DNA from 3 places in the Marinomonas sp. PE14-40 genome. Region 3 is predicted to be linked to each of the others. Evidence: predicted binding sites of a transcription regulator. Region 3 holds the regulator's gene; each other region holds the start of a gene.
The links. The regulator sigma-54, encoded in region 3, starts transcription at its own class of promoters, with help from an activator protein. The targets are predictions, from matches to a motif close to TGGCACNNNNNTTGCTNT.
Positions count from the first base shown of each region.

Region 1: a site for sigma-54 is predicted at 4,708-4,725, ahead of flgB (flagellar basal body rod protein FlgB). Genes of this name have one in related genera too.
Region 2: a site for sigma-54 is predicted at 2,906-2,923, ahead of Q0A08_RS07275 (CmpA/NrtA family ABC transporter substrate-binding protein). Genes of this name have one in related genera too.

Region 1 is NZ_CP130700.1:2,656,582-2,664,081, reverse strand. It holds gene Q0A08_RS12300 (D-alanine--D-alanine ligase) at 1-66, opposite strand, end outside; gene Q0A08_RS12295 (DedA family protein) at 63-632, opposite strand; tRNA gene Q0A08_RS12290 (tRNA-Arg) at 750-825, opposite strand; gene flgN (flagellar export chaperone FlgN) at 899-1,375, opposite strand; gene flgM (flagellar biosynthesis anti-sigma factor FlgM) at 1,397-1,708, opposite strand; gene flgA (flagellar basal body P-ring formation chaperone FlgA) at 1,836-2,525, opposite strand; gene Q0A08_RS12270 (chemotaxis protein CheV) at 2,664-3,599, shown strand; gene Q0A08_RS12265 (CheR family methyltransferase) at 3,663-4,493, shown strand; gene flgB (flagellar basal body rod protein FlgB) at 4,769-5,170, shown strand; gene flgC (flagellar basal body rod protein FlgC) at 5,173-5,622, shown strand; gene Q0A08_RS12250 (flagellar hook assembly protein FlgD) at 5,632-6,324, shown strand; gene Q0A08_RS12245 (flagellar hook-basal body complex protein) at 6,336-7,500, shown strand, end outside.
Region 2 is NZ_CP130700.1:1,597,237-1,604,736, forward strand. It holds gene Q0A08_RS07265 (ABC transporter ATP-binding protein) at 1-146, opposite strand, end outside; gene Q0A08_RS07270 (ABC transporter permease) at 211-1,203, opposite strand; gene Q0A08_RS07275 (CmpA/NrtA family ABC transporter substrate-binding protein) at 1,290-2,693, opposite strand; gene Q0A08_RS07280 (ABC transporter substrate-binding protein) at 3,057-4,259, opposite strand; gene Q0A08_RS07285 (ANTAR domain-containing response regulator) at 4,256-4,846, opposite strand; gene Q0A08_RS07290 (response regulator transcription factor) at 5,066-5,770, opposite strand; gene Q0A08_RS07295 (HlyD family type I secretion periplasmic adaptor subunit) at 5,879-7,207, opposite strand; gene Q0A08_RS07300 (type I secretion system permease/ATPase) at 7,214-7,500, opposite strand, start outside.
Region 3 is NZ_CP130700.1:1,818,442-1,825,941, forward strand. It holds gene Q0A08_RS08295 (ATP-binding cassette domain-containing protein) at 1-763, opposite strand, end outside; gene Q0A08_RS08300 (calcium/sodium antiporter) at 931-1,890, shown strand; gene lptC (LPS export ABC transporter periplasmic protein LptC) at 1,900-2,463, shown strand; gene lptA (lipopolysaccharide transport periplasmic protein LptA) at 2,447-2,971, shown strand; gene lptB (LPS export ABC transporter ATP-binding protein) at 2,971-3,696, shown strand; gene Q0A08_RS08320 (RNA polymerase factor sigma-54) at 3,772-5,244, shown strand; gene ptsN (PTS IIA-like nitrogen regulatory protein PtsN) at 5,258-5,707, shown strand; gene Q0A08_RS08330 (HPr family phosphocarrier protein) at 5,716-5,985, shown strand; gene mgtE (magnesium transporter) at 5,998-7,350, shown strand; gene yjgA (ribosome biogenesis factor YjgA) at 7,357-7,500, shown strand, end outside.

The DNA of each region.
Region 1 (7,500 bases), 840 kb from region 3:
GCTCACCTCAAGAGGAGGCATACCTTCATTAATACCTTTTGGTAATGGGATGCTGTGTGTTTTCAAACTGAAGGCTCCTTAGTGATGGCCTGGCTAACTTGTCTATTAGCAAAATAAATAATCAAAAGTAGAACTGGGGCAAGTGCCCAACGCCAAGCTGAATCAGTTAGCCAAAGGGCATCACCAATGAAGAAAATAGCGCTGTAGATAAAGATACACCATAGCGCAGTGGCGCTCATGACAGAAAGGAAAAAGACTCTGAGGTCGACTTTTAATGCGCCACAGGCTAAGTAGCTAATACTTCTTAAACCTGGAATGAAGCGAATAATAAAAATTGACCAAAATGCAGTCCTTTGTAGGCGTTTACTAATTTCTATGCCTGTCTTTGATTCTAGTCTCTTTTTTGCCCACTGAACCTTGTGGCTGGATTTGCCTAAGTAGTAAAGAATTAAATCACCACTGGCGATTCCAATGAAAATAGATATCAAGCCTGCAGTGTATGAAAGACTACCTTCTACACCTAAAAGAGCGGCACTTATGATGGCGGCATCTTCTAGTAGGTATGACATAAGAATGATGCCAATAAAGAGTAAGGCTGGGTTTTGAGTCCAGTTAATGAGCATTTCTATCATTAGCTTATCCAGAGAAATTTAATAACTTCAGTTAGGACATTCTGGTATATAAAAAGTTCAGTGAATTGTAAAGAAAGTGAAAAGGTTGGGTTTAATTGGGGAGAAATAAATTAGAGATGGTGTCCTCACCAGGACTCGAACCTGGAATAGCCGCTTAGGAGGCGGCAGGTATATCCTGTTTACCTATGAGGACTTCGTATATGGGATATTTTATACCTTAAATTTGTGTTTATTTCAATTATTAGTCATTGATTATAAACACTTAATTAGGCGCTTCCAATGATATGTTTGCTGCTGATAGGTCGGCTATCACCTGTTGCAGTATAGACTCTGTGTTTCTTGTTTTGGCCTTTAAGGATTTCAAGCATGGCTTGATTACGACGACGTACAGAACTTAATACTCTTTCGTTGGCAAAGTTTTTGCCTTTACATTGGACAAGTAGTTCTTCGCATTCTTCAACTAGAAGGCGGGTTTCATCATCGGGAGACTGTTGAGATAACCAGTTTTTAAATGTACCTGGTTCAGGTTTCCTTGGGTTAATGACCCCAAATTTACAGAGGATCTTGTGCTGTTTTTCTCCAAGTGAATCTAATTCGTCAATGGCAGACTGTTTAGCTTCAGATATTTCTTGGATGCGAGCTGTATTTAAAGAGCCGAAAGCAATTCTTTCTTGTGTCAAAAGATCGAGAAGAATATTTAATAATTCTAAATTTCGTTTAAGTACAGGGATGAGAGGCAGCATGGTAATTAGTTTGTCTTAGCTCTAAAACATTGAGTCCATGGCAACCATATTGCTCGCCAACTTCTCTGAATCAACTTTATATTGACCTGAGGAGATCGCTAGTTTAATTTGCTCGACCTTAGCCATGTCCATATCTGGCATACTATTAATTTTAGTTTGATGACTTTGCATTGATTGTGCTGCACCACTTAGTTTCACTGTATCATCAGTGAGTGTGCCGCTTTTCTCTGCTTGAACAGATTTGCTTGATTCTTGTTCGTCGTTAGATTTTTGTAATCTATCATTCTTTGTTACGCTGGGTTGATTGCCATACCCATTGATATTAAATGCCATTTTGTTTCGCCTCTAAGTTTTTGCCTAAAACTTTTTACCTGCCTAACATTTTAATCGGCATATTGACCTATAACTTTAGGTATTTAATGAATAAATACAAAGTTATTTTAATCTCTTCACTGATTTCCTAATAGTTTACTCGAATCTCGCCTTCAGAGACAACTTTACCGTACACAAAACGACCAGAACTTACGTTTTTAACTTTTATTTGTTGTCCTAAGGTACCGTTTTCAGCAGCAACGCCATTCATTTTGACATTAATTAATCCACTTTGAGCCGAAATAAGTACGTTTTGACCTCGTTTAACAATAATAGGGAGCTCTGTTAATTCTTTGGTTATAAAGGTATTTATATTTATGTTACGTTTTGCAATGAGGCCGTAAGGTGGTTTTTCTGGTGAATAAACCTGACCTCTAACTTGCGTTAAATCAACTTTACCTAAGACAGTATTGCTTGCGTCAATTGTTTGCTTTCTTCTTATTGGTGCGATTGCTTTGATCGCTTCTACCAGGATTTTTTGTGATACTGGGATAAATGACTTCCATTCTGGATTTTGACAGGAAATGGCGTAAGTTGTTCTTTTTTTTGAGTTTATTCTTTGGTTTTCAACTGATATTGCTTGGTCACACGCGGGAAGGTAATTTAACCCGCCTCTGTTTTCTAAGTTAATAATGATTTCTGCATTCGGGTAGCTAGACGCTAATCTAGGTAACTCGATATTTTTTATAAAATAGTTAATTTGTTCTTCTGTTGTTGCGGCAAAAACATTACTACACAGCAACGCGAATATGATTGAAATTAACTTGTATTGCTTCATAGAGCAGTTATTTCCATAAAAATTTAAAAGTGGGTGTTAAAGGGATTAGTAAAATAACAGAATTCACTCTATCATTGGACGATATATTCTATTTAAGAGTTTAATCTCAAATCGTGTCATCACAAGTAGGAGGCATTTATGGCCGGAGTTCTCGAAAGCGTTAATCAGCGTACCCAGTTAGTTGGGGAGAACCGCCTTGAGTTATTGCTATTTCGCTTGAATGGAAAGCAAGTGTATGGAATCAATGTTTTTAAAGTAAAGGAAGTTCTTCAGTGTCCTAAGTTGACCAGCATGCCTCACAGTAGCCCAGTTGTTCGTGGTGTAGCGCACATTCGAGGTGGAACTATTCCCATTCTTGATCTTGGTTTGGCGACTGGAGACAGCCCGATTGAAAATATTGATCAATGCTTTGTCATTATTACTGAATATAATCGCAGAATTCAGGGCTTTTTGGTTAAAGGTGTTGAGCGTATTGTTAACATGAACTGGAGTGATATTCAGCCGCCACCAAAAGGACTATCCAACGATAACTACCTAACGGCTGTTTGCCAGGTAGAAAAAGAAATGGTTGAAATTATTGATGTTGAGCAAATTCTTTCTGAAGTTGCCCCAACAAAACAAAATATTTCAACGGGTATTGTTAGTGAAGAATTCCAAACAGAAGCTGTAAAACATCATATCTTAATTGTTGACGACTCAAGTGTTGCACGTAAACAAATTAAGCGTTGTATGGAAGATGTTGGCTTTGCTACAACCGTTTTGTGTGATGGTCGAGAAGCAATCGACTTCCTAAGAAATATGGCAGACGACGGTGGTGATGTTACTAAAGAATTCTCCATGATTATTTCTGATATTGAGATGCCTGAAATGGATGGCTATACCCTCACAACTGAAATCAGAAATGATAGTCGACTGAAAGAACTTTTCATTCTATTACATACTTCATTAAGTGGTGTATTTAATGAAGCGATGGTTAAGAAAGTGGGCGCAGATGGATTCTTAGCAAAATTCCAGCCGGATGAATTAGCTAAAATTGCGATTGAAGCAATTGAGAAGCAAATTGAAGCAAATTAATGGCTAAAGGAATAATCTTTAGTGCTATTAATTTTATTGGAAGGACATGGTGTCGGGGGCTAGATGCTGAGTAGTACAAATGCCATAACTCCTCAGGGGTATGAACATTTTCGCAATTACCTAGAACAAGCCTGTGGCATTTTGCTTAGTGATAATAAGCAATATCTTGTCGCGAGCCGTTTGGGGAAATTGTTGGAGCGAGAGGGCTTTACTAAGCTCGAACAATTGGTTGAGGCATTAAAGAGATTCGGTAGTGCTAAGTTAAAAGAAGAAGTAATAAATGCAATGACGACAAATGAAACTTTGTGGTTTCGTGACGCTCATCCATTTAATATTTTAAAAGACCGAATACTTCCCGAAAAGGGAAAGTCAGCGTTGAGAATCTGGTCGGCGGCGGCATCAACAGGCCAAGAAGCTTATTCTATCAGTATGGTTATTGATGAGTTTAAAGCTTCTAATCCTGGTGTGTTAAGGTCTGGTGAGAAAATTATAGCGACAGATATATGTACGAATATATTGGCTCACGCTAAGCAGGCTGAATATGATCACCTTGCTATTGCTCGTGGGCTCGCTGTTGATAGACAAAAGAAATACTTTGATAAGCAAGAAAATGGTTCTTGGAAAATCAAATCTGCAATAAGTAGTCGTGTTGACTTTAGATATTTAAATTTAATTGAGAGCTATACCGCTTTAGGTAAATTTGATGTGATCTTTTGTCGAAACGTATTGATCTATTTTTCTGCTGATTTGAAATTAGATATTCTGACAAGAATGCATAAAGCCCTTAATCCTGGTGGCTACCTTTTCTTGGGTGGTTCAGAGGCGTTAAGTGGTTTGTCTGATATGTTTGAAATAGTTCAGTGTCATCCAGGGATTGTTTATCGGGTTAAATAGTAAAAGCCTGAGTTAGCTTGGTGTTGAAAATTTGAAAGCCAGTTATTTCGATAACTGGCTTTTTTTATGCCTATTTTTTATGAAAAAGGGTCGAATCGCTTTATAGGCTTGCTTGCCGCATTTCGTCCTCCACTTTGTTGCCGCTTTTTGCCGTTCAAACTAAAAAGTAATAGAAGTGTAAGCGTTTCTATTGGGTTTGAGTGTCTTTCTGAATTGGCATCATAATTGCTTTATCAAGAGACTCTATGAATTGAATGAATAAAAGAGGCTCATAAATGGCGATTTCGTTTGATAGTGCTTTTGCAGGTCATGATAAATTTTTGAAATTTCGAAGTGATCGTGCAGCTGTTCTTGCGAATAATATTGCTAACGCAGATACCCCTAATTTTAAGGCACGTGATATTAGCTTTTCATCAGCTATGTCTCGAGTTCAGGGTGATGCTATGAAAATGCGATCAACTAATTCTAAGCATTTTGATTTGGCCTCAAGTTCGATTCGTGAAGACGAAGATTTATCGTACCGTGTAGCGTCTCAACCTTCTTTGGATGGGAATACCGTGGACTTGCAACGAGAGCAAGCTGAATTTGCTCAGAACTCTTTGCAGTTTGATACCAGTTTTATGTTCCTTGATCGAAAAATTAGTTCGATGAAGAAAGCCCTTAATGGAGGCTTATAAGAATGTCACTTAATAATATCTTTGCGATTTCTGGCTCGGCAATGAGTGCTCAAACCATTCGTTTAAATACGGTAGCGAGTAACATTGCCAATGCTGAAACGGTTTCAAGTTCGGAAGATCAAACCTATCGAGCACGTAAACCTGTTTTTTCAACCATGATGCAAGAATCTATGCGTGGTTATGGTTGGAATGAAGTTTCAAATGATGAGTTTGGAGCAGGTGTTGGGGTTGAGGTAAAAGGGATTGTTGAATCTGATGCTCCTTTGCAGCCGAGATATGAACCTGACCATCCAATGGCAAATGAGACTGGCTATGTCTACTATTCTAATGTGAACCCAGTAGAAGAAATGGCTGATATGATGTCCGCGTCTAGGTCATTTCAGACTAACGTTGAAGTGATGAATTCTGCTAAGAGTATGATGCAGAAAATGCTAACTCTTGGGCAGGCGTAGAGGTAGTTTATGGCAGATTTTGATGCTAGCTTAAGTGGACTGATTTCCCAGTACGGTACAGATAACGCCAAAGTTAAGGCGGGTGTCGATGTTGAGGCGAAGGAAGATTCTAAAGCGTTAACTGACACAGATGTTTTTATGACGCTCTATATTGAGCAATTAAAAGCACAAGACCCCACGGCACCACAAGATACTAACAAAATGGTATCTCAGATTGCCGAAATGAGCTCGCTTGAAGAGCTATCAACTATTTCGACTCAATTAGAATCTATGACAAGTGCATTAACCTCTAGTCAGGCTATTTCTGCATCGACGCTAGTGGGTCAAAAAATCATGGCGAATACAAACGTCGCTACCTTGGATGAAGGTGGTGATGTGCCAGTGAAAATGAATATTCCTGAGGTGTCATTGTCGACGACATTGGAAATCCGAAATGCAGAGGGTGACATAGTGCGTGATATGAGTGTGCATGAAGAGTCATTTGTTTGGGATGGAAAAGATAATGAAGGAAATGCGTTAGCAGCAGGAGAATATAATTTTAAAGCGCTCTCTATTGATGGAGAGGGTGTAAAAACATCTTTAATGACTCGGCTTCCAGCCAAGATTGAGGGTGTAACAATTAGTGGCCCGAATGGTACGGAATTGAATGTATCAGGGGTAGGTAAAATTGGATTAACTGAAGAGCTTGATATAGTTGGCTAAGTGAGAGGGTTATGGGTTTCAATACAGCATTATCTGGTATTAAAGCGTCTGCCGATGCGTTAAGTGTCACCGGTGACAATATTGCCAACTCGGATACAACGGGTTTTAAGCAGTCTCGAATAGAATTTGGTGACTTGTACAATACCAGTGTTGTAGGTGCAGGTAGTAATAACACAATTGGCTCTGGTGTGAGTGTTAATAACATCGCACAGGCTTTCTCTGCTGGTAACATTGCTTACACAGATAACAACTTGGATTTGGCTGTTGATGGTACAGGGTTCTTTGTCTTGAACCTGGGTGGTACTCAGGCATATACCAGAGCTGGTGATTTCAAGCTTGATGCAGAGGGTTATCTTGTTACTAATGATGGTGCCAATGTAGAAGGTTACAATGCTGTTGATGGTATTGTTGGCGGTAATTTAGAAAACCTTCAAGTACCAACAGATAGGATTGCACCTCAAGCGACTAGTAATGTTGAAATTCAGGTTAACCTTGACTCTGAGTCAAAGGATGTTCCTCCTTATATTGAGGCTGATTTTGACCCGAATGATCCTGAGACATACGATTTTACTCAGACTCAGACAATAACGGATGCTGCTGGCGCCAACCATATTATTACTTATTATTATGCTAAGTCTGAATTGCCTAATACTTATCAGGTGCATGCAAGCGTTGATGGGGCTGCAACTGATGATACGGGTGCAGCTTGGATGGTAGATCAATATGCTACTTTCAATGGCCCGGAAGAAGGTAAAGACCTTAACCTTGATGGTATTAATGAAGATCCATTTCAGCTTCTATATATGGGGGCAGGTCAGCCGGATACGGCGAGTGTAACAAGCTTGGCGCAAACACCTTTTGCCATTACAGGTACGCTTAATGGTGTAGCTATAGCGGATACCATGTTAGCAGCTAACGTGGTTCAGCCGATCAGTGTTGCGCGTGAAGCTTTTGATCCATCAGATCCTTCTACTTATACCTATGGTAATACCAAAACGTTATATGATGGTTTAGGTGAAGAGCATACTCTTGGTTATTACTTCATTAAACAAGGTGAAAATAACACCTATGAGATGGTGGTAACCGTTGATGGTAAAACACAATATGAAGATCCAGTAACAGGGGATCTCACTTCATATATTCCAGATGATGTTGTGGTGACTTTTGATACGGCAG
Region 2 (7,500 bases), 220 kb from region 3:
GTCGACTTACCACAGCCAGAGTGACCAATGAGAGAGACGAATTCGCCTTTCTTAATTTTTAATGAGACCTGATCTAAGGCTTTAAAACTGCCCTTATCGGTAGGAAAGGACATGGAGACTTGGCTAATATCCAAATGGGTTTGCATCTTGATAACCTCAATTAAAAGTGAATGTCTGTCTTACTTAGCGCTTATCTAAAAAACCTGGCTTTTATCTAAGGACTTGGTTCTTATCCCAAGACACCATTTTTTGCAGAGAAAGCATGGCGCGATCCAAGACAAAACCAATAAAACCTATCATAAGCACAGCGACCATAATTCGACCTAGCGAGTTAGAGCTACCATTTTGGAATTCATCCCAAACGAACTTACCTAACCCTGGGTTTTGCGCCAGCATCTCAGCGGCAATCAATACCATCCAAGCAATCCCTAGAGACAACCTTAATCCGGTAAACATCATAGGAATGGAAGAAGGCACTACAATTTTTCTAACGTGCGTTAGCCAGTTAAGACGCAAAACTTTCGATACGTTGAGTAAGTCTTTTTCGATGGCAGCAACACCCACAGCGGTATTAATGAGGGTCGGCCACATACAACATAGGGTCACAGTAAACATGGAGGTCAGGAAAGATTTAGAAAATAATGGGTCCGCACTCACATAAGTAGCACTGACAACCATAGTCACAAGAGGTAACCAAGCTAACGGAGATACAGGTTTAAATATCTGAATAATGGGGTTTAATGCACTGTAAATAGAGGAATTTAAACCAATCAAAATCCCCAAAGGAATAGCTATGAAGGATGCCAGAGCAAAACCTGCAACAACGGTATATAAGCTGGTACCTATTTGATCGAAAAAGGTTGGCTTACCTGTATAAGGTCTCGTTTTAGCCACATAGTTTGGATCTTTCGCTAATTTCTTAGCATTACGTTTTTCTTGTCTTTCATAAAAAGCAACTTCCTTACTCCTTTCTCTCACATGGTCATCTACCAAGCTTTGCCATTGCTGATAAACAACCTTGGGACCAGGAAAAATGCCTAATGACGTATCAATCTTAGCAGCCCCAACATGCCAAAAAACCACAAACAATAAGCTACCAAGCAGGGGTAATAAAATAGATTTAATCGATATAGCATCATAAATTCGCTTTAAAGCGATTAATGCACTTTGTTTAGACTCAGAATTTGAAAGAGACGTATTCATTCGGTTCTCACTTTTAGAAACTCAATAAGGTGGTGCCATAACATTCGCCCCCACCCAATAAAGGGCGAGGGCTAGTTCAAAATAAATTAAGGGGTTTGAGAACCTTTCAGTCCGATTTTTAGGCTTTCTAGATATTTGTTTGGATAACGTCCGTCATAACTTACATTATCGATAAATTCACTTTGCTCTGGCTTAAAGCCTGTCTCTGTTTTGAAATTAGGGAAGTCAGATGCAGTCATAACACCGTCTTCAATTAATGATTGAGCCGCTTGCGCATAAATATCTGGACGATAAACTTTTTTCGCCATATCCATGTACCAAGCATCTGGCTTGAAGCTGTCAATTTGTCCCCAACGACGCATTTGAGTCAGGTACCAAATAGCATCACTATAATAAGGATAGGTAGCGTTATGACGGAAAAATACATTGAAGTCTGGCACTTCACGAACATCCCCTTTTTCATATTCAAAGGTGCCTGTCATACTGTTGGCAATCACATCGTAATCGGCCCCAACATATTCACTACGAGATAGAATTTCTACCGCTTCTTTACGGTTAGCATTATTATTCTCATCAAGCCACTTCGCAGCACGAATCAAGGCTTTTACCACATGTAAATGGGTATTTGGATATTCATCAGCCCAAGCTTTACTTACCCCAAACACCTTCTCTGGGTTGTTCTTCCAGATTTCATAATCTGTTATCACAGGGACACCGATACCTTTAAATACGGCTTGCTGATTCCAAGGTTCACCCACGCTATAACCATAAATAGTTCCCGCTTCCATCGTTGCTGGCATTTGTGGTGGTGGCGTGACAGATAACAGTGCATCTGCAGAAATTTGTCCACTAATGTCACCTTTAGCTGGCGCGTAAAATCCCGGATTCACACCACCAGCTGCTAACCAATACCTAAGCTCATAGTTATGAGTCGAAACAGGGAATACCATCCCCATATTAAATGGCTTACCTTGTGCCTTATAATCTTCAATGACAGGTTTCAAAGCACTTGCGCTAATAGGATGATGGTATTTACCAGCAGCATCTTTTGTTAAGTACTGCTTCATTTGCTGCCAAATCTCGTTTGAGACTGTGATGCCATTCCCGTTTAGGTCCATACTAAAAGCTGTAATAATATCTGCTTGTGTGCCATAACCTAAAGTTGCACCTAAAGGTTGGCCTGCCAACATATGTGCTCCATCGAGTTCGCCATCAATCACCCTATCAAGCAAAACTTTCCAGTTTGCTTGTGCCTCTAAAGTGACATAAAGATCTTCATCCTCGAAGTAACCTTTTTCATAGGCAATTGCCAAAGGAGCCATATCAGTTAGCTTGATAAAACCAAACTTTAAATCTTCTTTCTCTGGGTCTCCAATACTGCTAGCAAGAGACAAGGAAGGCAGCAACACAGCAGAGAAAAACGCCGCCTTAATCACTTTAAATGGAAAGCTTTTGGGAGTAGATAGTGTGACTCTAGATGCTTTGTACATACTTTACTTCCTATTATTTTCTAAAATTTGGACAACAAAAAAGGCGCGAGCAATACCTAAAATAAATTAAGTATTACTGGCGCCTTTGCCTTAAATCCCATCACCTTTAACGGGTGTCATACTGAGCTTTTAATAAAGCAGTGATGACTGTTTGTTATTGTGAAATCGTCGTTAACTTCTTAATAACATTAAATTAATCTCTTGATATAAATAATGCACTTGTTATGCCAAAAAACTTAAACATTTGTTTTATATGATAAAGTTTAGTTTCAGACCCATTTTTTAGTCACTTTGATCTGCATCTCAGTAACAAAACGCACTATAAGTGATTTTTATTGCGGCTAGTTGCACACGTATACAGCGTTAGTATATAAGCCCCTTCTCCAAACCATCAGGGTGAATGATGGTTTCGCCAGCCAAAGAGCTTTCAAACCACTTTCTCGTGTTAAAAGAGGGATTTTCATAAAGGTGATCGCCTTCAACAAGCCCAAGCGCTTTGAAGTACAAATCTTGGCGACACACTTGATTGATGACTTCTGTCACCTCAAATTGATAACCTAACTCTTGCCAACGTACCATTTGAGACATTAACCATAGCGCATACTCAGGATTAGGGCGGTTTACTTTAGCACCAGAAAACGTTTGGTATGCTTCTTTAGGCCAAGCAAAATCTCCCGCAGGTTTGACGGCATTAAATCCATATCTCAGTCCATCTGGGTCACAGTCTAGATAATCTGGTTTAGCTAAAATAGCTAATAAATCTTCTTGGTTAGCTTCGTCATCAACCCAAGCACACGCCTGATGTAAGGCATTAATGAGTTTAAGGTGAATGTCTTGGTTTTCATCTTGCCATTGAGAGTTAACAGCAAATACTTTTTCTGGTGTACTTCCCCAAAGGTCATAACCTGTCATTAACATATGACCGACACCTTGTTGTACTGCCAAACTATTCCATGGCTCTCCCACACAATAACCATCAATCTCACCGTTTATAAGATGGCTAATCATTTTGGTGGGTGGAATTACCAATATTTGTACGTCTTTATCAGCATCTATGCCCGCTCTTGAAAGCCAATCCCTGAGTTGATAAGTATGTGATGAATAAGGAAATACACTGGCAAATCGGATACTTTGCTCTGACTTATCCTTTAGTAAACGTTGCAATGCTGTGCCATTTCGAATTTCAGCACCATGGTTGGCATAACCACTCATTTGTTGATAAAGGAGATTTGAAACCGTTATACCATTGCCATTTTGACTCACAGTAAAGCCTGTTTGCATCGGCGCTTTAATGGATGACTTTAAAGATGACTTAATGGCGCCCACACCCAATGTCGCAGCAATTGGCATAGCCGCTAACATATGAGCACCATTAAGTAAGTTAAACGCAACTTTATCGCGAATGCTGGCCCAAGAGGCTTCTTTATGTAATTTAACGCTAACTCCTAGCGCTTCAAAAAAGCCTTTCTCTTTCGCGATAACAAATGGAGCACAATCAATAAGAGGAATAAAGCCAATATTAATATCTGTCATGTTACTTGGCCCTTTACTGTCTGTTTCAATCACTTTATTTCTCCCATCAAATCCATCACAGCAATGACATTTTGCGCGACTTCTGCCATACGCTGACTTCTATCCATTGCCAACTTACGTAATGCCTTAAATGCAGACGCTTCATCACAACCCTGACTTTTCATGATTAGGCCTTTCGCCTTTTCAATTAACTTTCTGTCTTCTAGCTGAGTTTTAACAGATTCCAACTCATTCCTGAGCGCCTGAAATTCTCTAAAACGTGCGACCGCAACTTGAACAATCGGTTTAACTCGATTAGTTTGCAGACCATCAACAATATAAGCACTCACCCCCGCTCTAATCGCCGCCTCCATATGCTGCTCATTCTCTTGCTCTGAAAACATCAAAATAGGTCTAGGGTTATCTTTGGTAAGACGAGACATATTCTCCAACGTATCTCGATCAGGACTATCAACATCTATGATGACAATATCAGGTTGATAACGGATTACTGCTTGATTCAGGCCTTGGGCGTTTTCAAGTCGCCTTATTACTCGATAACCATTATCTGTTAGCGCTTGCTCGACGATTGCAGCCCTTGCAGGCTCATCATCAATCAGCATTACAGTCAGTTCTGTCACTTTCTTTTCTCCTAGGCATGCCCTTCATTGTGCAAATTGATGCAAACAACAAGAGAACCATTCGCCATAAACCTCATTCACAGCAAAAAATGCAATTGTTAAGCCATTTAGAGAAAGTGAACAGAAATGAGGCGAAAATCTAAGAAAAGTAAGCTAAAAGGTATTTGAGAGGGAATTTTTATATTAAAAGCAGATACTCAGTCGAATTTTATGCACTGCTTAATTATGATAAGAAGAGTTTTGCACCAAAAGAGCAACAGAAAGTCGATCTTTCAATTCGAGTTTTTTGAAAATAGCGGTAAGGTGAGCTTTAACCGTACGATCGGTAATGTCTAAATCTTGTGCAATTTTTTTATTGTTAAGACCTTGGCCAACCAATTTAGCGACATCCATTTCACGTTGGCTTAGGTCAGCTAAAATTGCATCATTTTTAAGGCGCTTATCATCACCACGTCTTTGACCACGGTTTTCTGTGGTTGGAGAAGCGGATGCTTTGCGAGCAGATTCATTAATTAGGTTTTCAATAAAGGTTTTACCGCCCCAAATTTCACCGGTTGCAACAACAGATAAAACTAACGCTAGTTGCTCAATACCAATAAAAGGAGCACATTGCCCATTAACACCTTGTGAAAACATTCTTAATGCAGCACTTTGACTCGTTTGATTAGGGAAAGCGATGATCTTAAGTTCAGGAAAAAGATTCCTAATCGTAACAACATGTTCAACCATAGAGGTAAAGTTTTCATCATCAAGATGAATGAAGCAAAATGCGATAGGCTCAACTGTTTCTGAAAGCGAAGCACGTGTTTCATTTAATGAACCTACAAAGCTGAGCTCATATTGATTTGAAACAACTTTTTGCCAATGCGCAATCACAACAGGGTCGGTATTCCAGCACACTATTTTCAATTCTTTATCTACCATCAAATTGTCCATACATGTTATTTATTCTACTTTCCGTGTAATGTAATAGTGTTAATTTTCGTTTCAATATGAATAGCTTAGATAGGATTATTGTTATGAAATGGTAACTTACCTTTCCCTCAAGGCATTTTGCTTGGCTTTTAGGATAGGTTTGAATAAATAATCTAACAGACTCTTTTTACCGGTGATCACATCCACCGTTGCCTGCATACCAGGAATGATAGGAAGATGTGTCTCTTCCGTGCCAAGATAGTTCTTACTGGTTCTTACTTTAACCAAATAAAAACTATTCCCCTCTTCATCAATAATGGTATCAGCACTGATATTATCAACTGTGGCAGTTAGTCCGCCATAAATAGCAAAATCATAAGCAGACAGCTTAACAATGGCTACCAATTCTGGTTTGATAAACCCAATATCTTCAGGACGTATTTTTGCTTCGATTAACAAAGAATCTTCTAATGGCACTATCTCAACCAAACTTTGACCGGGCTGAATAACACCACCTACTGTATTAATTTGAAGCTGTTTTACTATCCCTTTCACAGGCGATCTTACCTGTGTTCTTAATACTTTATCTTCTAAGGAAACACTCGCTTCTTTTATCTTATCTAACGTTGTTTGTACCTTGGTTAACTCTTCTTGCGCTTCCGCTCGAAACTTTGCACTACTTTCTAATAGTTTAGTTTTCGCCTCAACCAATGAAGATTCAGCTCTAGGTAAAGCCAGTTGGCTCGCCCTCATGTCCCCTTCCATTTGGTTTACTTGACGCTCTAGTTGCAAAAGCTCAACTTTAGAAACAGCCCCTTGCTCAAAGGCAGGACGAGTTAAACTCAACTCTTCTTGAGCAAGTTCATAACTGGTTCTTAAGTTATCCAATTTAGCACTTAATTCGACGATTTCTTGTTGCTTTTGAGCAACCTGTTGTTCAAAAACAAATTGGTTAGTACTTAAGGATTCAGAGCGGTTTTGATACAAACGTAACTCACGATCAACCACTTCTGGGTATAAAGCTCTTAAATCGGCGTCAAAACTCGGCTCATTGCCATTTGCTTCAGCTCTTAATCTAGCAGCACGCACAGCTAAGTTTATGCCTTCCGCCTGTTGTTCACGTAAGGAAGAGACTGCGGCAGTATTTTCAATTGTCATCAATAGTTGGTCACGCTCTACATTGTCACCCGTATCAATATGAATCTCTTTTAAAATACCACCTTCAAGGTTTTGTACTATTTGTACTTGGCTTGACGGAATAACCTTACCTTCACCCACAGTGACTTCATCTAATTCCGTATAGTTTGCCCACAGGCCACCAAAAATCACGAATAAGAAAATACTCCACAAAATAATACGGCCACCTCTGGGTGACTTAAGCATTAATGCTGCGTTGTAATTTGAGGAATAAGCTAAATCCTCTTGAGAAATATTGGGCTGCTTCATGATTAATTAACTTACCTTTAGTTTCCCTTGGCGTAACGCTTCATGCACTTGAGCCTTAGGCCCATCAGCAATCATTCGCCCGTTGTCCATGACAATTAATCTATCCACCATATCTAGCATGGAAGACTTATGGGTAATCAGGATCAAGGTTTTGTCTTTAATACCTGCTTGTAACCTACGTTTCATTCGAGTTTCTGTGGTGTTATCCATAGACGCGGTAGGCTCATCTAAAATAAGAATGGATGGATCAAATAATAAAGCCCGGGCAATGGCGATACTTTGTCTTTGACCAC
Region 3 (7,500 bases):
CATCAAAATGAAAAGGCACAGGCCCATCAGGCAAGCCACCTAAGAACTGCCTAACCCTTTCATCGGACGAGTTTCTAATCTCATCTGGCGTGCCTTGAGCAACAACCGCACCGCCAGAAAGAATATAAGCATAATCAGCAATAGATAGAGACTCTTCTACGTCATGAGAAACCAATACAGACGTCATACCGACAGACTGATTGAGTCGTTTTATTAGCTCAACAACAACCCCCATAGATATTGGATCTTGCCCTGCAAAAGGCTCATCAAACATTACCAATTGTGGGTCTAATGCAATCGCCCTAGCAAGTGCTGCTCGTCTAGCCATACCACCAGAAAGTTCAGCTGGCATCAATTTAGCCGCACCACGTAAACCGACACTCTGTAATTTCATCAAGACAACATCACGAATCACATCTTCACTAAAGTTTGTGTGCTCTCTTAATGGAAAAGCAACATTATCAAAGACACTAATATCAGTAAAAAGTGCACCACTTTGAAACAACATGCCGATTTTTTTTCTAGCTTCGTACAATTGTTTTCTTGATAAGTCCGGTACATTTTGTTGATCTAATAGAACCTTCCCTTCATCAGGCATTAGCTGTCCACCAATTAATCGCAACAAGGTCGTTTTCCCTGTTCCACTTGGCCCCATAACAGCAGTAATTTTACCCTTTGGAATTTGTAGCGATATGTCTTTATAAATTGCCCTATCACCACGATAGAAACTCATATTCTGAATATCAACAAAGTTATTGCTCATTAGTTTTCCCTGGTTCTCTATCACCAAACGTGAATATTACACTGGATTTTAATAAATTGAACACTAAAACAAGGAGATTAAGTGGTTTATGGCATTTAAGGTCTTGAATTTATGGAGCAAACTTCATTAAATGAGGCATCATTTTTCATACGAGTCAGTTTTACCTCATGCTGCTATTTTCTGCTGCCCTATTTTTTGGCCTTATTCTTCTGGTTTTTAGCTCCGACAAGTTTATAGAACACTCTGCATTGGTAGCAGAAAAACTAAATGTCAGCCCAATTGTTATTGGCTTTACTTTGGTAGCTTTAGGCACATCGGCGCCCGAAATGGTGGTATCCGCAATTGCCGCATTAGATGGTGCCCCTGAAATCGCTGTCGGTAACGTATTGGGTTCAAATATTGCAAATGTCGCATTAGTATTTGGTGCTACTCTCCTTATTAGTGCCATTCCAGTCAAGGAAGGGTTAGCAACAAAAGAAGTACCTATATTACTTGGTATTACCATTCTGGCTGGCTTACTTATGCTAGATAACAGCCTAGATGTTTTGGACGGTATTATTCTGATCATTGCTTTTTTTGTCGCGCTATTTTTATTGTTACGAAATAGCAAAAGTCTAGAAGAAGAGCTAACGCAAGAACTTCCAGAAGATGACGGTTCAAGCGTCACAAAATCCCTAACCATTGCCGTAATTGGTCTTGCTGCTTTAATTTTGAGCTCCAAAATTCTTGTTTGGGGAGCAACAGGTATAGCCGTCGCCTTTGGCGTTAGTGAACTTCTTATTGGCCTCACTATTATAGCGATTGGAACCAGCCTTCCAGAACTGGCAGCATCAATAACAAGTGCATTGAAAGGGCACCATGATATTGCCATAGGCAACATATTAGGCTCAAATCTCTTCAACTTAGCAACCGTACTTCCTTTGCCAGCAATCATTGCACCAGGAATCATTGACCCTAACATCATGAGCAGGGATTATTGGTGGATGTTCTGCACCTCATTATTCTTAGCGCTTTGCATCCTTATCTTTCGCAAGACAAAATCTACCAGCATCCCAAAATGGATCGGCATTCTCTTACTCATCAGTTATGCTACTTATTTAATCAGTTTATTTTTACAAGCTAGGTAAATATTTATCATGAAACAGAAGTGGACACTTGTTTCTATTGCGCTGGGCACCATATTAGTATTTGGGTTCACATTCTGGTTTGGCCTAACACCTAAGCAAAGCTTGGTACAAAAAAGTGAATTAGAGTCTGCTCCCGACTTTTTTTTAGAAGGTGTCGAGACGAAAACATTTGATGCAAATGGGGTTCTAACCGAGAAGCTACTAGCAGAAGAAATTAAGCACTACCCAATGCAAGGTGAGTCACGTCTTATAAAGCCGACAGTAAGCAAAACTCAAAAAAGCAGTGTTTGGGTGGCATCCAGCGATACTGGTTTAATTAAAGACAGTAGCAGCGATATATTATTAAACGGTTCTGCTAAAATAACGAATCAATCAAATAAATTAAAACCGACCATTATTACGTCCAACACTATTATTTATACAGATAAAGACCAAAGCATCACCAGCCTAGGTGAAGCAAACATCACATCAGCACAAGGCAACATTAAAGCAGACACTATCACCGCATTCACCAGTTCAAACAAGGTCACAATGCAGGGATCTGTACGAGGAAGTTATGAACAAAATCGTTAAATTATTATTTTTAGTTAGCTGTATTTTTAGCACTACATCTGGATACGCACTACCTGAAGATTATCAAGAAACTATTGAAATCGAAGCTGACTCTGCCTTCATTGACAATGAAAAAGGCAATGCCATTTATATTGGCAATGTAAAAGTTAGCCAAGGCACCATACTAATTAGCGCAAATAAATTAACCATTACCAGCTCAAAATCCAACAATAAATATGACAAGATCTTTGCAAAAGGAACAGACGATCAAGCTGCAAATTTTAGCCAACAAGTTGACGCTGCTGGCAATATGATCATTAGCCGTGGCACAAAAATATTCTATGACAGTAGCTCCTCTATTCTAGAAGTAGAGGGAGAAGGCTTTATTAAACGTGGTGAGGATGAAATCGCCGCAGACTTCATTCGCTATGACATGACTACAGGCACATTTGAAGCGAAGAAAAACAAAAGCGGTCGTGTTTCTATGACACTACAACCACAATCCAACACTCCACCTAAGGCTAATTAATGGCGATTTTAGAAGCTAAGAATTTAGCTAAAAGCTATAAAAAACGTCAGGTTGTTATTGATGTATCTATTGCGGTTGAATCTGGCCAAGCGGTTGGCCTATTAGGCCCAAACGGAGCAGGTAAAACAACTTGCTTCTATATGATAGTTGGCATGGTTGCTAATGATAAAGGTGATATATTTATTGATGGCGAACCTGTCACCCATCTGGCGATGCATGCAAGAGCACAAAAAGGCATTGGCTACCTCCCTCAGGAAGCATCTATCTTTCGCAAGATGTCTGTTGAAAACAATATAGCGGCCATTTTAGAGACTCGCAAAAGCCTTTCTAAGCAAGAACGTGAAGAAAAGCTTGAACAACTACTTAACGAATTCCATATCACCCACATTCGTAAAAATTTAGGCATGGCTCTCTCTGGGGGCGAAAGACGACGTGTTGAAATTGCACGCGCCCTTGCTATGAACCCTAAATTCATCTTGCTTGACGAACCCTTTGCAGGTGTTGACCCAATCTCTGTTGGAGACATCAAACAAATCATTAAACATCTACAGCAAAGTGGCATTGGCGTTCTTATCACAGACCACAATGTGCGGGAAACATTAGATATTTGCGACAAAGCCTACATAGTCGGAAACGGGCATATTATTGCCTCAGGCAATGCCGAAGAAGTCATTTCGAATGAACAGGTGAAAAAAGTTTACCTTGGTGACAACTTCCGACTCTAGATCTTTCTCTTTTACTAAAAAAGGGAGTAATATGCATAACTCGTTCCAAATCATTCTTACAGAAAGTGTTTCACTATGAAGCAATCTTTACAGTTAAAAATTGGTCAACAACTGACCATGACCCCTCAATTGCAGCAAGCTATACGTTTACTGCAATTATCTACATTGGACTTACAACAAGAAATTCATGAGTTCTTAGAATCTAACCCATTATTAGAGATGGATGACGATGATTTTAATGACACAAATGTAGAAGAAAGCACTGACAAAAAAGATAATGAAGCTAGCGCAAATAGTCAGAACAATGATGAAGCGCGAGTAGAGTCCGAATGGACAGAAAGCATCCCTGAAGAACTATCCATCGACAGCTCTTGGGATGACACCTATCAGAACTCAGCTGCCGCATCAGAAGGCCAAAGCTATGACAATGACTTTGATTTCGAAAGCCGAAACGCCCCTTCTGAAAGCATTCAAGACCACCTCATATGGCAACTCAATTTAACCCCTTTCTCTGAACGTGACATAGAAATTGCTTATTCTATTATTGAATGCGTTCAACCAGATGGCTATTTAAGCATTACCATTAATGATATTTGGCAAGGCTTAACCCCACAACTTGAAGAGCTAGAAGAAGACGAAGTATTAGCTGTACAACATAGACTACAGTGCTTTGACCCTGTTGGCGTTTGCTCTGCCGATTTAAGAGAGTGCTTGCTAGTACAGTTGCAAGCTTACAAAGATCACCCTCTCTACAAGAGCACGCACAACTTAATAAACCAACATCTAGCATTACTGGGTAGCCGAGACTTCACTCAACTATCAAGAAAGACCAAACTTAAAGAAGAAGCCCTAAAAGAGGTTATTGCGCTAATACAGCAATTAAACCCAAGACCGGGCTCTCTCATAGATCAAGATGATACCGATTATGTTATCCCTGATGTGAATGTCAGAAAGCGAAATGATATTTGGCAAGTAGAACTCAACAACGACGCTCTACCTCCTGTCAGAATCAATAAGACCTACTCTTCACTTGCTAATAGCTCAAAGAAAACTGAAGAAGTAAATTACATTAAAAACTCACTGCAAGAAGCTAAGTGGTTTTTGAAAAGCATTCAAAGTCGTAACGAAACCCTACTCAAAGTTGCTAGCTGTATTGTTGAAAAGCAAATTGATTTTTTTGAGTTAGGTGAAGAAGCAATGAAACCGATGGTACTGCATGATGTTGCTGAAGAAGTTGGCATGCATGAATCCACCATTTCACGCGTTACTACCCAGAAGTATATGCATACCCCAAGAGGTATCTTTGAATTGAAATACTTCTTCTCAAGTCATGTAAGCACTGACTCTGGAGGAGAATGTTCTTCAACAGCAATCCGAGCCATGATCAAAAAACTCATTACAGATGAACCCGCCAAAAAACCCTTAAGCGACAACAAGCTTGCAACGGCATTGGCAGATCAAGGCATACAAGTGGCAAGGAGAACCGTTGCTAAATACCGTGAAGCAATGAACATCCCCCCTTCAAATGAACGAAAAAGACTAATATAAAGCGGAATTGAAAGTGTCATTAACTAACATTTTAAAACCAGAGCTAGTAATAGCAAACCTTGCAACAACAAGTAAGAAAAGAACACTTGAGAATATTGCTAATCTGGTAGCCGATAGACTTCATTGCGATAAAGAAGCTGTTTTTGATGCTTTGCTTGCTCGTGAGAAGCTAGGAAGCACTGGTGTAGGACAAGGCATCGCAGTACCTCACTGTCGCCTAGAAGAAGCAAACCATACCGCCATGGTTGTTATCTCCCTAGAAAAAGCGATTGATTTTGACGCTATAGATCGTAAGAAAGTCGATCTAATATTTGCTTTAATTGTGCCGCCACAAGAATGCGATCACCACCTTACGACATTAGGTCAAATCGCAGAGTTTGCTCAGTCTCCTGAAAAACTTGAGTCTTTAAGACAAGCAAATTCAAACCAGGCACTTTACGATACATTCAAATCATTGTTATAGGGATCAACATGTTAGAGCAAGAGATCACAATCATTAACAAACTAGGTTTACATGCTAGAGCCGCAGGCAAACTAGTAGAAACCACATCACGATTTTCTTGTGATATTACGATAGACAAAGAAGGACGCAATGTTGATGGTAAAAGCATTATGGCAATGATGATGCTCGCTGCATCCAAAGGCACTAACATCATCATTAAAACTAATGGTGAAGATGAAGCCGCTGCGCTTGACGCCATTACCACCCTTATCAACAATCGTTTTGACGAAGAAGAATAAAGCCTATAGAAAATGGTTGAACAGGATACGCAACAACACTTGCAAACGGTCACCGACTCACTTGAGTCAGGTGGCACAATGCAAATTAAGTACTTACTTAATGGCGCCTTACCTGCGCAAGACGTCGCTCGCCTCCTAGAATCCTCACCCCCGAAAGAAAGACGTCTTTTATGGGACCTCATTGAACAAAAGAATGAAGGCGAGATACTCCAGTATCTAAGCGAAGATATCAGCGTCCAATTTTTAAAGGAAATGGATACTGAGCAGCTGGTCGCAGTGACTGAGCAGTTAGAAAGTGATGATTTAGCAGACATACTTCAAAACCTACCTGAGACAGTCGTTGCTGAAGTACTAGCATCAATGACAGCTCAGGACAGATCAAGAGTCGAATCCCTATTAAGCTACCCAGAAGACTCTGCTGGCGGCTTAATGAATACCGATACCATTACTGTTAGACCAAATATTACAATAGATATCGCATTTCGTTTCTTAAGACGACACGCAAGCCTACCCGACATGACTGACAGCCTATTAGTCGTCAGTCGCTCTGATAGGTTTTTAGGTACACTCCCTCTTACTAAACTTCTCGTTGCAGACCCAGATGCGAGCGTACGAGAAATCATGGAAACAGAAACAACTGTCATCGAAGCTGACGCACCAGCAAGTGAAGTCGCTCAACTGTTTGAGAAGATGGATCTAGTATCAGCACCTGTCATTGATGAAGCATCAGGTAAACTGCTAGGTCGTATTACAATCGATGATGTGGTCGACGTCATTCGAGATGAGGCAGAGCACTCGATGTTAAGCATGGCCGGCCTTGATGACGATGAAGATACTTTTGCTCCCATTATGCAAACCTCTAAGCGCCGTGCCGTTTGGTTAGGCATCAATTTGATTACTGCTTTTATTGCGTCTTATGTTATTGGGCTTTTTCAAAACACCATAGATCAAGTTGTAGCCCTCGCCATTCTTATGCCTATTGTTGCAAGTATGGGCGGTATAGCAGGCTCTCAAGTACTAACATTAGTCATAAGGGGGATAGCACTAGGCCACATTGGCGCCGCTAACACACGGTGGCTTTTAAACCGAGAAATTGTCGTCGGCTTTTTAAATGGTATTTTATGGGCAATCGTTGTTGGCGCTTTAACCGCATATTGGTTTGACAACATTGAGATTGCCTATATCATAGCGGGCGCATTAATCATAAATTTACTGTTTGCCGCACTAGTCGGCACACTCCTCCCTATTACATTAAAGCGTTTGGGCATAGACCCTGCACTTGCGGGTAACGTAATACTCACTACAGTCACTGACGTAGTCGGTTTTTTATCCTTTTTAGGGCTAGCAACTATCTTTCTTATTTAGGCTCACATGACAGATTTTGAACAATTAGAAGACGACGAAAACTTTATCAGCAAAACCCAAATAAAGCGTGAAATGGAAGCCTTACAAGCTTTGGGCAAAAAACTGTTAGGTTTAAGCAAAGCACAACAGAAAAAAGTTGAGATGTCTGAC